DNA from 2 places in the Gottschalkia purinilytica genome. Region 1 is predicted to be linked to the other one. Evidence: a T-box and tRNA genes for the amino acid it is inferred to sense, from the RefSeq annotation. Region 1 holds a T-box; the other holds one or more tRNA genes.
What was found. The T-box of region 1 lies ahead of thrS (threonine--tRNA ligase). A T-box ahead of a tRNA ligase gene usually reads a tRNA of that ligase, here a tRNA-Thr.
Positions count from the first base shown of each region.

Region 2: it encodes a tRNA-Thr, which carries the amino acid that the T-box ahead of thrS (threonine--tRNA ligase) is inferred to sense. The anticodon was not compared.

Region 1 covers NZ_LGSS01000011.1:113,917-123,976, reverse strand. The annotation lists gene CLPU_RS11705 (2-hydroxyacyl-CoA dehydratase) at 283-4,557, opposite strand; gene CLPU_RS11700 (16S rRNA (uracil(1498)-N(3))-methyltransferase) at 4,682-5,389, opposite strand; gene sfsA (DNA/RNA nuclease SfsA) at 5,550-6,299, opposite strand; gene thrS (threonine--tRNA ligase) at 6,537-8,447, opposite strand; T-box leader at 8,517-8,744, opposite strand; gene CLPU_RS11685 (YetF domain-containing protein) at 8,816-9,544, opposite strand; gene CLPU_RS11680 (ECF transporter S component) at 9,839-10,060, opposite strand, start outside.
Region 2 covers NZ_LGSS01000010.1:67,420-72,033, reverse strand. The annotation lists gene rplK (50S ribosomal protein L11) at 1-289, opposite strand, end outside; gene nusG (transcription termination/antitermination protein NusG) at 386-916, opposite strand; gene secE (preprotein translocase subunit SecE) at 957-1,169, opposite strand; gene rpmG (50S ribosomal protein L33) at 1,205-1,354, opposite strand; gene tuf (elongation factor Tu) at 1,675-2,868, opposite strand; tRNA gene CLPU_RS10670 (tRNA-Thr) at 2,993-3,068, opposite strand; gene sigH (RNA polymerase sporulation sigma factor SigH) at 3,152-3,799, opposite strand; gene CLPU_RS10660 (NYN domain-containing protein) at 3,887-4,408, opposite strand; gene rlmB (23S rRNA (guanosine(2251)-2'-O)-methyltransferase RlmB) at 4,413-4,614, opposite strand, start outside.

The DNA of each region.
Region 1 (10,060 bases):
TAACTGTACAAATATAATTTTCATAATATTTTAGGAATATATTTATATTCCTAAAAATAGTTTATAATATAGACTTCTATACCCTAGTAAGAAAATAATATAAGGGGTGATAAAATGTCTAGAATTATTATACTAACTAAAAAAACTTTATACGTACTTTTAGGAGTAGTATCCGTATCATTAGTTCTATTAATTTTACTCATTTTCTTATAGTTAAATATTAATTTAATATACTAATAGATAAGTATAAAAGCCCTAGATAACTAGGGCTCTTATTAACTATTAATGATTCAATGCAACTTCTTCTTTTGATTTTTGTTCCATTGATTCTTTTTCTAAATTTTTAAATGCTATAGAAAGCATAAGTTTTATACGATTTATTTGATTTACCTCACTTGCACTAGCATCATAATCGATAGGAGAAATATTTGAAAGAGGATAATGTCTTTTGAGTTCTTTTATCATTCCTTTTCCAACTATATGGTTAGGTAAACATGCAAAAGGTTGTAAACATGCAATATTATTTACTCCTGTTTGTAATAATTCAACCATCTCACCAATTAAAAACCATCCTTCTCCAGTTTGATGACATAGTGATAAATGCTTACTTGCTTTTTCTGCAAGTTCTTCTATGGATACAGGTGCTTCAAATCTATTACTTTCTGTTAATGCCTTTTTCATATCTTTTCTGTAATGTTCTATAGCTGTTATTGCTAATCCTCCAGCTAAGTTACTCTTATAACTACCTGATAATTCCTTATATTTTGTCTTATTATCAAATGCACTATATAGTAAAAAGTCAGTTAGGTCAGGAACTACTACCTCTGCTCCTTCTTTCTCTAAAAGATCTACTATATTATTATTAGCTACAGGATGATACTTCACCAGTATTTCACCTACTATACCAATTTTAGGCTTTATTATAGTTTCATCTATTTCTAAGTTATCAAAATCTTTTACTATATTATATATATTTTCTTTAAAATCTCTTCTACTTCCATGTTCTAAGGATTCTTTACATTTTTTAACCCAGTAATCATAAAGCTTATTTGCTGAACCTCTCACTTTTTCATAAGGTCTTACTCTATAAAGTACTCTCATTAGTAAGTCGCCATATACTAGTCCCATCATTAAATTATTTAACATAGGTATAGTTATTTTAAACCCAGGATTTTTTTCTAGTCCAACTGCATTAAGTGATATAACTGGAACATGCCCCATATTTGCATCTTTTAATGATTTTCTTAAGAAAGCTATATAATTAGTAGCACGACATCCTCCTCCTGTTTGAGATATTATAACAGAAGTATTATCTAAATCATATTTTCCAGAATTTAAAGCTTTCATTATCTGTCCTATAGTTATTATTGAAGGATAACATGCATCATTGTGTACATATTTTAAACCTTCATCTATAGCTTCTTTATCTACCGATGGAAGAATCTCTATATTATATCCTGCTTTTTTAAATCCTGTTTTTAGAAACTGAAAATGTATAGGAGACATTTGTGGTGATAATATAGTATGTGTCTTCTTCATTTCCTTAGTAAATAGAATCTTTTTATCAGGTTCATACAATTTTTTAGGCTCAAATCCTTTATTATCTCGTTCTTCTATAGTAGCTATTAATGAGCGTATCCTAATTCTAACTGCTCCTAAATTACTTATTTCGTCTATTTTTATAACTGTATATATTTTTCCATAACTTTCTAATATCTCTTGTACTTGGTCTGTTGTTACTGCATCTAATCCACATCCAAAAGAATTAAGTTGTACAAGTTCTAAGTTTTTATGTTTTGCAACATATGTTGCTGCTGAGTATAGTCTTGAATGATACATCCACTGATCTACAACTCTAAGAGGTCTTTCTGGATTTTCTAAATGACTTATAGCATCTTCTGATAAAACTACAAATCCATATGACTTTATAAGCTCGGGAATACCATTATTTATTTCTGGATCTATATGATAAGGTCTTCCTGATAATACTATTCCTTTTATATTATTTTTATTTATATAATCAAGAGCTTCTTCTCCTTTTTTCCTTACATCTTCCTTATAATCTTCTAATTCTTTATAAGCTTTATCTAAAGCTCTTGAAATTTCTTCTAGTCTTAAGTCTTCTTCTGATAGCTCTTCATATAATCTTTTTACCATTCTTTTAGGATCATCTATTGGTAAAAAAGGATGATAGAATTTAACTTCTCCTGAATATATCTCATCTATATTTGCGTTTATAGCTTCAGGACATGATATTACTATAGGACAATTATAATGATTGTCTGAATTCTTATCTTCCTTTATATTAAATGGAATACTAGGATAAAATATTTTATTAACTCCTTTTTTTATTAAATCCATGATATGTCCATTAACAAGCTTTCCAGGATAACACATTGAATCTGAATGTATAGTTTCTATTCCTAGTTCATATAGTTTTTTAGATGATCTACCAGAAATCACCACTCTATATCCAAGTTCTGTAAAAAATGTATACCAAAATGGATAGTCTTCATACATATTAAGAACTCTAGGTATTCCTATGATTCCTCTTTTAGATTCTTCTAATGATAAAGGCTTATATTTAAAAAGTCTTTTATATTTATAATCATATAAGTTTGGAATATCATTTTGAGTCTTTTCTATTCCTAATCCTCTTTCACATCTATTTCCTGATACAAATTTTCTGTCACCTGAAAATTTATTTATAGTTAGTAGGCAGTTATTTCCACACAGCTTACATCTTTCCATAGAAGTTTCTACTTCAAAGTTGTCAAGTTCGTTACTCTTTACTAATTGAGTTTCATAACCATCTTTATATCTTTCTTTAGCTATTAGAGCAGAACCGAAAGCACCCATTATTCCTGAAATATCTGGTCTAACTACTTCTCTACCTATAGTTTTCTCTAAAGCTCTAAGAACAGCATCATTATAAAATGTTCCACCTTGCACTACTATATTTTTTCCTAACTCATCTATATTTCTTATTCTAATAACTTTATATAATGCATTCTTTATTACTGAAAAAGAAATTCCTGCTGATATATCACTCACATCAGCTCCTTCTTTTTGAGCTTGTTTTACCTTTGAATTCATAAATACAGTACAACGTGTACCTAAATCTACTGGTCTTTTAGATTTAAGTCCTGCTTTAGAAAATTCTTCTATATTCATATTTAAAGAATTAGCAAAAGTTTCTATAAATGAACCACATCCTGAAGAGCATGCCTCATTTAACATTATAGAATCTATAGCTCCATTCTTTATTTTTAGACTTTTCATATCTTGTCCACCAATATCAAGTATAAAGTCTACATCTGGCAAGAAAAACTGTGCAGCTTTGTAATGTGCAACCGTTTCTATCTCTCCAATATCTATCTTCAATGCAGATTTTAAGAGTTGCTCTCCATATCCGGTTACAACTGAATTAACTATTTTAATATTGCTATTAATTTTACTGTATAAGTCCTTAAGAGCTGTAATTGTAGATTTTATTGGACTTCCCATGTTACTACCATAATATGAATATAAAAGACTCCCATTCTCATCTACCAATGCTACCTTAGTAGTTGTCGAACCTGCATCTATTCCTAAGTAAGCATTTCCTTCATAAGTTTCTAGAGCTACTCTTTTTACTTTATTTTTACTGTGTCTCTCTTTAAATTGTACATACTCTTCCTCACTTGAAACAAGAGGTTCTATATCCTTTAGAGATTCGCTTCCTAGATTTTGCATTAGTTCTAAATTTTTATATATATCATTAAATAGTATTGTCTCTTCTTTCTTAGAAGAAATTGCTGCTCCTATAGATACAAAATATTGTGAATCCTCAGGAATAATTATGTCTTCTTCTTTTATTTCTAATGTTTCTATGAATCTGTTTCTAAGCTCAGATAAAAAATATAAAGGTCCTCCTAAGAAAGCTATTTTTCCTCTTATAGGCTTACCTTGAGCTAATCCTCCTATAGTCTGATTCACTACTGCTTGAAGTACAGATACAGATATATCTTCTTTAGATGCACCTTCATTCAACAAAGGTTGGACATCTGTCTTTGCAAAAACCCCACATCTTGAAGCTATTGGATATATGGTTTTATATCCTTTTGCAAGCTCGTTTAATCCTTGTGCATCTGTTTGTAAAAGAGCTGCCATTTGATCTATAAAAGCACCTGTTCCCCCAGCACAAGTTCCATTCATTCTCTGTTCTATAGATTCTCCTAAATAAGTTATCTTAGCGTCTTCTCCTCCAAGTTCTATAGCTACATCTGTCATTGGAATAAACTTTTCAATTGTTTCTGTACATGCTATAACCTCTTGTATAAAAGGAACTCCTAGCTTCTTTGAAATATCTAAACCACCCGATCCTGTAACCATCATAGTTACAATCTTATCTTGTAGCATTTCCCTTGCTTCTTTTAACATAGAAGCAACTGTATTCTTTACATCTGAAAAATGTCTTAAATATTTTTTGTGCTTGATATTATTTAATCTGTCTAGTACAACCATCTTTACTGTAGTTGATCCTATATCAAGGCCAATATTTAATATTTTACTCATATTTTCGCCTCCATAATACTACCCAATTTAACAATAGATATATCACTATAAGTTATAATATACTCCTATAGTCTTAAAAAGACCACAAATTCTTATACAGAATTTATGGCCTTTTGTAAGCATTTTATGAAAATCTTCCCAATATGAAAGGTATAGCCGTTTCCACACGTAGTATTCTATTTCCTAAGCTTACAGATTCAAATCCTTGCTTTTCAAGTAATTCTATTTCATAAGGTATGAAGCCACCCTCTGGTCCAATAGCCAGTGTTACTGGCTCTTCTATATCTCTAGGACATTCTTTCTTAGACATAGGATGTCCCACTATAGCTCTAGTATTTTTAATTATAACAGGAATTTCATCTTCCACAAATGGTTTAAAAAGCTTTACAATCCTGATTTCAGGCAAAATAGTGTCTTTACCCTGTTCTAGTCCTAATATCATATGCTCAAATAAATTATCTTCTTCTAACACAGGACTGCTCCAAAAACTCTTCTCTACTCTCCAAGTTTTTATTATATATATTTTTTTTATTCCCATAGTAGTAACATCTTGAATAATTCTCTTTAAAGCTTTTGGTCTAGGCATTGCTAGAATTAATTGTACATTAGATGGAGAAGGAGGATTATCTGTAAGAGATATTTCCATTTCTAAGAAATTATCATTCAATTGTGTAATATATCCTTCACCTATTTTACCATTTAGCATTCCTACACGTAATCTGTCACCTATACTGGCTCTATGCACTGATATTATATGTTCAAATCTTCTTCCTGTAAGCCTAACTTTCCTCTCTTCAATGTAGTCACTTTCAAATAGTATAATTAGATTCATCTAGTATGTTCCTTTCTGGTAACCTATCTTTTTACACTGTAACTCATTTTTAAAATTTTATTCTCATAACTAATTCAATAATTATACCATAATTTATTAAGATAATTGTTAAAATACATTTTATTATAATTTTAAAAATTACTATCTATTTTTCTTGTTTTTATTTTACTACAACCCTATCTCCCAAAACTATCTTTTCTAAATCAATATGACATTTACGTCCAAATATCTTTACTCCATCTTTCTTTGCTTTTTCAATTTCATCTGCAAAGTTAGGATCTATATCACGATTAGCTTTTATGACTTCTACATCTTCCCTTTGAGCTACGAACAAAATAGCTGTCTCTATATCTTCATTTTCTTTTGCAATCTCTCTTAATTCTCTAACATGTCTAGCTCCTCTAGCTGTAACTGCATCTGGAAATAAACCTAAACCATCTTTTACAATATGAGTAACACTTTTAACTTCAAGTAGCATCTTTTTTCCTTGATTGTTTTCTAATAAAAAATCAAATCTAGAGTTTCCCATTTTATATTCACTCTTCAAAAATTTCCAACCTTCGAATTCTTCTAATGCATTTTCTCTAAGTGCTTTGTTAATAAGTTTAGTTGGTAGAGTAGATACAAGAGATATTAAAGATCCGTTATCTGAAGTTTTACATAATACTGCTGTCCATTTTGTTTTTCTATTAGGATTATCTGCTGGTTTTAACCATACTTTACATCCAGGTATAAGTATTTCTTTTAGCCTTCCTGTATCTCCTAAGTGAGCTTCAACTATATTGTGATCCATCCCATTATCTAAAGATTTAGAATTAATCTCACATTTTAATATAAATCTATTTGTTCTTTCTATAAATTTTGACTCTTGTAATTGAACATTAAATTTAACTGAAATATTTTTTGACATTTTAAGCTCCTTCTTCAAGTTAGATTTATCTATTCTTTTATTATGCTATATAAAGATTCAATCATTATAGTAGTTATTCCCACTTTTAATGCTTATTAAATATAATTTCAAGTATCTTAAATTAATAATAAAAAATAATTTCTTATTTTCACTTACTATAAGTTTAAATATACCCAAAATTAATGCCAAAACCATCTTTTTAACTTAGAATAGTTTTGGCATTTTTTATTTAATATTTTATTTCTTTTCTTCTATCTCTTTTACAATTCTTGAAACGAAGTCTTCAACTTTTATAGAGCCAATATCTCCTTCTTCTCTATCCCTTACAGATACTTCTCCATTTTCAACTTCTTTTTCTCCAACTATTAGCATATATGGAGTTTTAGCCATTTGAGCTTCTCTTATTTTATATCCTATTTTTTCTGATCTTGAATCTATTTCTACTCTTACACCTTGATTTTCTAATTTCTTTTTAACTTCATATGCATAATCATTATATTTATCTGATATTGGTAATACACTAACTTGAACAGGTGATAACCAAACTGGGAATTTACCTGCAAAGTGTTCTATAAGAATACCTATAAATCTTTCCATACTTCCTAAAATAGTTCTGTGAATCATAACTGGTCTATGTTTTTCACTATCTTGACCAGTATATGTTAAATCAAATCTTTCAGGCATTTGGAAGTCTAATTGGATAGTAGCACATTGCCATGTACGTCCTAAACTATCTTCTAGATGGAAATCTATCTTAGGTCCGTAAAATGCTCCATCTCCCTCATTTATAATATAATTTAATCCTTTTTCTTCTAATGCTTCCCTTAAGTTATTTGTTGCTTTATCCCATTGTTCTAATGTTCCCATGTAGCTTTCTGGCCTTGTAGAAAGTTCCACATGGTATTTGAATCCAAATACTTTATATACGTGGTCAGCTAAATCTATTACTTTTATCAATTCTTCTTTAACTTGTTCTGGTAGCATAAATATATGTGCATCATCTTGAGTAAAAGTTCTTACTCTCATAAGACCATGTAATGCGCCAGCTAATTCATGTCTATGCACCTGACCAAGCTCAGCCCATCTAAGTGGTAAATCTCTATAACTGTACATTTCTGACTTGTATATAAGCATAGCTCCAGGACAGTTCATAGGCTTCACAGCATAATCTAGTTCATCTATTTTTGTAGTATACATATTTTCTTTATAGTGTTCCCAGTGCCCTGATTGATGCCACAATTGTTGATTTAACATTATAGGAGTTTTTATTTCTCCATATCCTCTTTTTAAATGTTCTTCTCTCCAGAATTGTTGTATTGTATTCCAAAGAACCATTCCTTTTGGATGGAAAAATGGAAATCCTGGCCCTTCGTTATGCATAGTAAATAAGCCTAATTCTTTACCTAGCTTTCTATGATCTCTTTTCTTAGCTTCTTCTAGCATTTCAAGATATGCATCTAAATCTTTTTGCTTTTCAAAAGAAGTACCATATATTCTTTGAAGCATTGGTCTTTTTTCGTCACCTCTCCAATATGCTCCTGCGATACTTGTTAATTTAACAGCTTTTACTTTTTTAGTACTTGGTAAGTGTGGTCCTCTACAAAGATCTGTAAACTCTCCTTGCTTATAGAAAGATATTTCTGATCCTTCAGGTAAATCTTCTACTAATTCTACTTTGTATTCTTCTTTCTGCTCTTTTAAAGATTTTAAAGCTTCTTCTCTAGATAGTGCAAATCTTTCTATTTTCAAGTCTTCTTTAGCTATCTTTTTCATTTCTTTTTCTAGTAGTTCTAAATCTTCTGGAGTAAATCTGTGTTCTGTATCTATATCATAGTAAAACCCATCTTTTATCGAAGGTCCTATAGCAAGCTTAGCATCTGGGAAATGTCTTTTTACTGCTTGTGCAAGCATATGAGCACTTGTATGTCTGAATATTTCTTTCCCATCTTCATCATCAAATTTTAGTAATTCTAAATTAGAATCCTCTGTTATTTCTTTGTTCAGTTCTGATAATTCTCCATTAACTTTAGCTCCTACAACAACTCTTGCTAATCCTTCACTTATATCTTTTGCTATATCTATAACTTTTGTTCCTTTATCATACTCTCTTACTGATCCGTCAGGTAATTTAATGCTTATCTTAGACATATGAACTTCATCCTCCTTATTTAATTTTAGACTTTATACAATAAAAAAACTCTCACACCTAGAATTTTTTCTAGGGGCGAGAGTTGATTGCTCACACGGTTCCACCCTAATTAAAAGTTTTTTAATTAAACTTCACTCTAATGATTATAACGTAATCAACGGACATCTTTACTCCATATAGGATTTCAGATACAACTCAAGGGTAGTTTTCAATTAGGTAAATCTAGGGTGCTTACAGCCACGACATCCCCTCTCTTTAGACTACTTCTAATTTACTCGTCCTCTCATAGCTTTAATATATTTTAACTTAAATTATAGATATATTTTTAATTTATGTCAAGATATGTTTTCATGTTATATTTTTATTTCTAAATACCTTTATTATCTTCACTTAAGTCGCTTCCTGGTCTTATATTATCTTTAAACTTATCTATATAAAATTTACCATTGCTATCTACTGTAGCATACATAACTTCATCTATTCTACTTATGTTATGCTTTTTCAATTCTCTCATTAATTGCTCACCTGTTAGCTTTCTTTTCTTAAGATTTTCATATATTATTTGTCCATCTAAAACTATTTCAGTAGGTAAAGTTTCAGGTTTAAGGTCTAAGTTTAAATCTCCTAAAGTAACATTTCTCTTTTCTGCCTTTTTAATTATACTTAATAGTCCATTTACCTCTAATATTCCTACCTCTACATCTTCAGGGGAAAAGCAGTTTGATTGTCTTAATAAAAGCCGAAGATCATCCATGTTATATCTTGTTCTGCTCAAATTTTTCTCCAGTATCTGTCCATCTTGAATTACTAAAATAGGTTCTCCATCCAAAACTTTTTCTAGGGTTCTACTTTTAAGAGTAGCTTTAGAAACTGAATATGTCAGAGCTCCAAATAATAAGAGTCCAACAAAATGTTGCCATGTTCTATTATCTAAGTCTGTAGCAAGTGTAGCTGCTATAGAACCAAATGTTATACCATTGATATACTCATAAAATGTAAATTGAGAAATTTGCTGTCTCCCTAATAGCCTAGTTATATATAGTATTGCAAAAAAAGCTAAAAAAGTTTGTATAACTATTTCAATAAAATCTTTCATTAATAATTCACCTCTATATATCTTTTCTTATATATATTTTGTTATATTTTGCAGATACTATACTTAATATATTAATTAATTAAAAAAAGAGGTGATTTATATGTCTTTAATATATGAGATTATCCTTTCTGTAGTTTTCATAGTAGCAGGATTTATATTACTATGGGTATTAAGTAAAAAGGAAAAGATATAACTGTAATATTACCATAACCTTATACTTCAAAGAACTTATTAAATACCTGCTATGTAATATACCTATTTTAATAGTCTTATTTTAAAGTAAGCTTAAATAACCTATGCTTTTACTTTCTTAGTTATTTTAATAGTATATATTAGTGTTGGTATTAATATTAGTTGTATTAATATTCCTGGTATTCCAGTAATTATTGATCCCTTTACAAATATTATAGGATTCATTTTAACTCCAAAAAATGTAGATAAAATAAATACTGTAATTCCTGCAACTATTCTACCTACTACTTGTGCTGTTACTAGTGAAGGTATAACTAAAGTTTC
Region 2 (4,614 bases), on a different contig from region 1:
CTTTAGTTTTATTTGGTACTCCTGATCCAGATTCAATTCCTACTGCTTTTTTAAGTAGTACTGCAACTGGAGGAGTCTTAGTTATGAATGAGAATGATCTATCTTGATAAACAGTGAGCACAACTGGAATGATCATACCAGCTTGATCTGCAGTTTTAGCATTAAACTCTTTTGTAAACTGCATTATATTTACACCATGAGGTCCTAATGCTGTACCTACTGGTGGCGCTGGAGTAGCTTTACCAGCTGGAATTTGTAGTTTAACAACAGCTATAACTTTTTTTGCCATTTTCCTCACACCTCCTCGTATATTTAGTGGTACTTTAACAGCCCACAATTAAAATATCTATTTATAATAAAGCTTGTTTAGCTTTTTAGCTATTATTTAGTATATCTTCTCTACTTGTTCAAAATCTAATTCTACAAGAGTTTCTCTTCCAAACATAGAAACGAAAACTTTGAGTTTTCTTCTTTCATTATCTATATTTTGAACAGAACCTTCTAGATTTTCAAAAGGTCCAGATTTTACTTTAACGAATTCGCCTTCATTTATGTCTATTCGAGGTAGAATATCTTGTACCCCTAATGTCTTGATTTCATCATCACTTAATGGAACAGGCTTTGATCCTGGTCCAACAAATCCTGTAACGCCTCTAGTATTCCTTACTAGGTACCAGGATTCATCTGTCATTATCATTTTAACTAAGACATATCCTGGAAACATCTTTCTCTCTTTTGTCTTTTTCTTTCCGTTTTTACTTTCAGTGTATTCTTCAGTCGGCACCTTTACACTAAAAACAACGTCTTGCATACCTCTATTTTCAACTAGTTTCTCGATATTAGCCTTAACCTTATTCTCATGACCTGAATAAGTATGAACTACATACCAATTACCTTTTTCTGACCTATCTGTCATATTTTCAAGACCTTTAAAGGTCTCTACCTCCTTCATCATATTATCTTAATATCAATGACAATAAACGATGTAATCCTGTATCTATGAGCCACACTATTAAAGATACTATTGTACACATTACTAATACAATTATTGTATCATTAATTAGTTCTTTTTTCGTTGGCCAAGTTACTTTTTTTAATTCTGCTTTTACTCCCTTAAAAAATCCAGCTCTCTTGTTCATTCCTTTTTCTGTGTTAGTTTGAGCCGACATCCCACTTCACATCCCTTTTACACGAATTTAATATATTACTTAGTTTCTTTATGGAGTGTATGAGTACGACAGAATTTACAGTATTTTTTCATTTCTATTCTATCTGGATCATTTTTTTTATTTTTCATAGTGTCGTAGTTTCTTTGCTTACACTCTGTACATGCTAATGTAACTTTATTTCTCACTGTGAACACCTCCTACATATTAGACCACTTCTATATATAAGTAACTGCATCAGGGCAGATTAACCCAAAGATGACTATACCACTTTATATAAATTATCATAAATCATTTTATATGTCAATAAAAAACTACATATATAGGCATGCAATCAATACTCCATAAGACCTATTTCATCACTACCAAATTTAAGTTAAAAAGTAGCTTTTTTACCTATACTAATAGTATAGTTTTAACATAATCCTTGACTTTTAATCAAATAATGCTTTTAAAAAGACTAGGTCAAAAGACCTAGTCTATTCATCTATATAGATAAATCATAAAATTATCCTAAGATCTCAGTAACTACTCCAGCTCCTACTGTTCTACCACCTTCACGAATAGCGAATCTTAATCCTTCTTCCATCGCAATTGGTGTTATTAATTCTATTGTGAATGTTGCGTTATCTCCTGGCATTACCATTTCTACGCCTTCATTTAATTTGATTGATCCTGTTACGTCTGTTGTTCTGAAGTAGAATTGTGGTCTGTATCCATCAAAGAATGGTGTATGTCTTCCACCTTCTTCTTTTCCTAATACGTATACTTCTGACTTAAATTTTGTATGTGGTGTTATTGTTCCTGGTTTTGCTAATACTTGACCTCTTTCGATCTCGTCTCTTTGCACACCTCTTAATAATGCTCCTATGTTATCTCCTGCTTGCGCTTCGTCTAATAACTTTCTGAACATTTCAATTCCTGTACATACTACTGTTCTTGATTCTTCTGTTAATCCTATGATTTCTAAGTTATCTTGTACTTTTAATACTCCTCTTTCTACTCTTCCTGTTGCAACTGTTCCTCTACCTGTAATTGAGAATACGTCTTCTACTGGCATTAAGAATGTTTTGTCTGTATCTCTTTCTGGTGTTGGGATTGTTTCGTCTACTACTTTCATTAATTCTACGATTTTGTCTCCCCATTCTCCGTCTGGATCTTCTACTGCTTTTAATGCTGATCCTACTACGATTGGTGTGTTATCTCCATCGAATTCATATTCGCTTAATAATTCTCTTACTTCCATTTCTACTAGTTCGATTAGTTCTTCGTCGTTTACCATGTCTGCTTTGTTTAAGAATACTACTATTTTAGGTACTCCTACTTGTTTTGATAGTAATATATGCTCTCTTGTTTGTGGCATTGGACCATCTGCTGCTGAACATACTAAGATAGCTCCGTCCATTTGTGCTGCTCCTGTAATCATGTTCTTTACGTAGTCAGCATGGCCTGGACAGTCTACGTGTGCATAGTGTCTAGCATCTGTTTCATATTCAACGTGTGATGTTGATATTGTTATTCCTCTTTCTCTTTCTTCTGGAGCTTTATCTATATTATCGTATGCTACTCCTTCTCCTGTTCCAAATCTTTTGTTTAATACGATTGTGATTGCTGCTGTTAATGTTGTTTTACCGTGGTCAACGTGTCCTATTGTTCCTATGTTTACGTGTGGCTTATTTCTTTCAAATTTTGCTTTTCCCATTTTTACTCCTCCTTACACTTATAGGCTCTTACAATTTATAAAACATAATAATGACTATCTCAACAGTCATTTTTATCAAAATTCAAAGTATTTAAGTTTAGGCGTTCCATTTATGTATTTAATATGGAGCCCACGACCGGACTTGAACCGGTGACCTCTTGCTTACCATGCAAGTGCTCCACCTACTGAGCTACGTGGGCATTTCGCCACCTAGATATTTTACTACTTGCATAGTTTAATGTCAACTGCAAAAAGTTACTGTAATTTTACTTTATATACATTTTTATAAATCTCTTACTTCCAAGTATCTCTCTAGTTTTCGTTTAACTCTTTGAAGCGCATTATCAATAGATTTCACATGTCTTTTTAAGTCTACTGCTATCTCTTGATATGATTTACCTTGTAGGTATGAAATCAATACTTCCCATTCTAAGTCACTTAATATTTCCCCAATTTTACTTTCAATATTTCTTAGTTCTTCTCTACTTATTATTAATTCTTCTGGGTCAGTAATCTTAACTCCAGTTAAGACATCAAGTAGAGTTCTATCTGATTCCTCATCATATATAGGTTTATTCAGTGAAACATATGAATTAAGCGGTATATGTTTCTGTCGTGTAGCTGTTTTTATAGCTGTTATGATTTGTCGTGTTATGCAAAGTTCTGCAAACGCTCTAAAAGAAGTAAGCTTGTCTTGATTATAGTCGCGGATAGCTTTATATAATCCTATCATCCCTTCTTGAATTATATCTTCTTTATCTGCCCCAATTAAAAAATAAGATCTCGCCTTGGCCCTTACAAAGTTCTTATACTTCTTGATAAGATACTCTAAGGCCATAGAATTACCATTTTTAGCATCTTCAACAATTACTTCATCTTTTAATTCTTCATAAGTTTCTATTAATGTTTCCTTTTGTACGCTTAAGGCCACAAAACATCCCCTCCAGTAATTAGTTAAAGTCCCCCTTGAACTTATAATTCATATTATATATTAATGAACTTCTATCAGTCAAGTAATTTAGCTATTCTTTCCCCATTTTTCAAGCTTCTCTAAAGTCTCTTTATCTAGCCTTCCTATAATTAGATCATTAGATTCATTTAGCTTGATATTTTTTCTTCTTATAGCTTCCTTATGCTGGCCTATTTCTAATTTTAATTCTCTTGCTGATACTCTCGTTCCACCTCTACCCATTACTATCTGTTGTTCTACCCAATCAGATGTAGCAACCCGTACTTTTTTAGTTCTACCGATAGAGTCTAGTATTTTTTCTATATAGTGATCAGCAGTTTCTTTTTCCTTTGTGTATATAATTTCTACACCCTTTATTTTTTCTTTTTTTTCACTACTTCCTTTTACCAAGTGTGCATCAAACACTATAGTTACTTTAATACCAGTATAACTTTGATACTCTGCCATAATTTCAACAAGCTCATTTCTAGCTGACTCTAAGCTTATATTACTTAACTCTCTTAAGTCTTCCCAAGCGTTTATTATATTATATCCATCTACAAACAGATATTCTTTATGCATACCCTTCATATCATTAATCTAGTCTCCTCTGTCTTACAACCTCATATGCCACTATAGATGTAGCGACAGAAGCATTTAAAGATGATACTTTTCCAGCCATAGGTATTTTTATTAGAAAATCACACTTTTCTTTTACCAGTCTTCCTATTCCTTTTCCTTCACTACCTATAACTAGCCCGATAGGGCCTTTCAAGTCTTTTTCGTAATAGTATTCA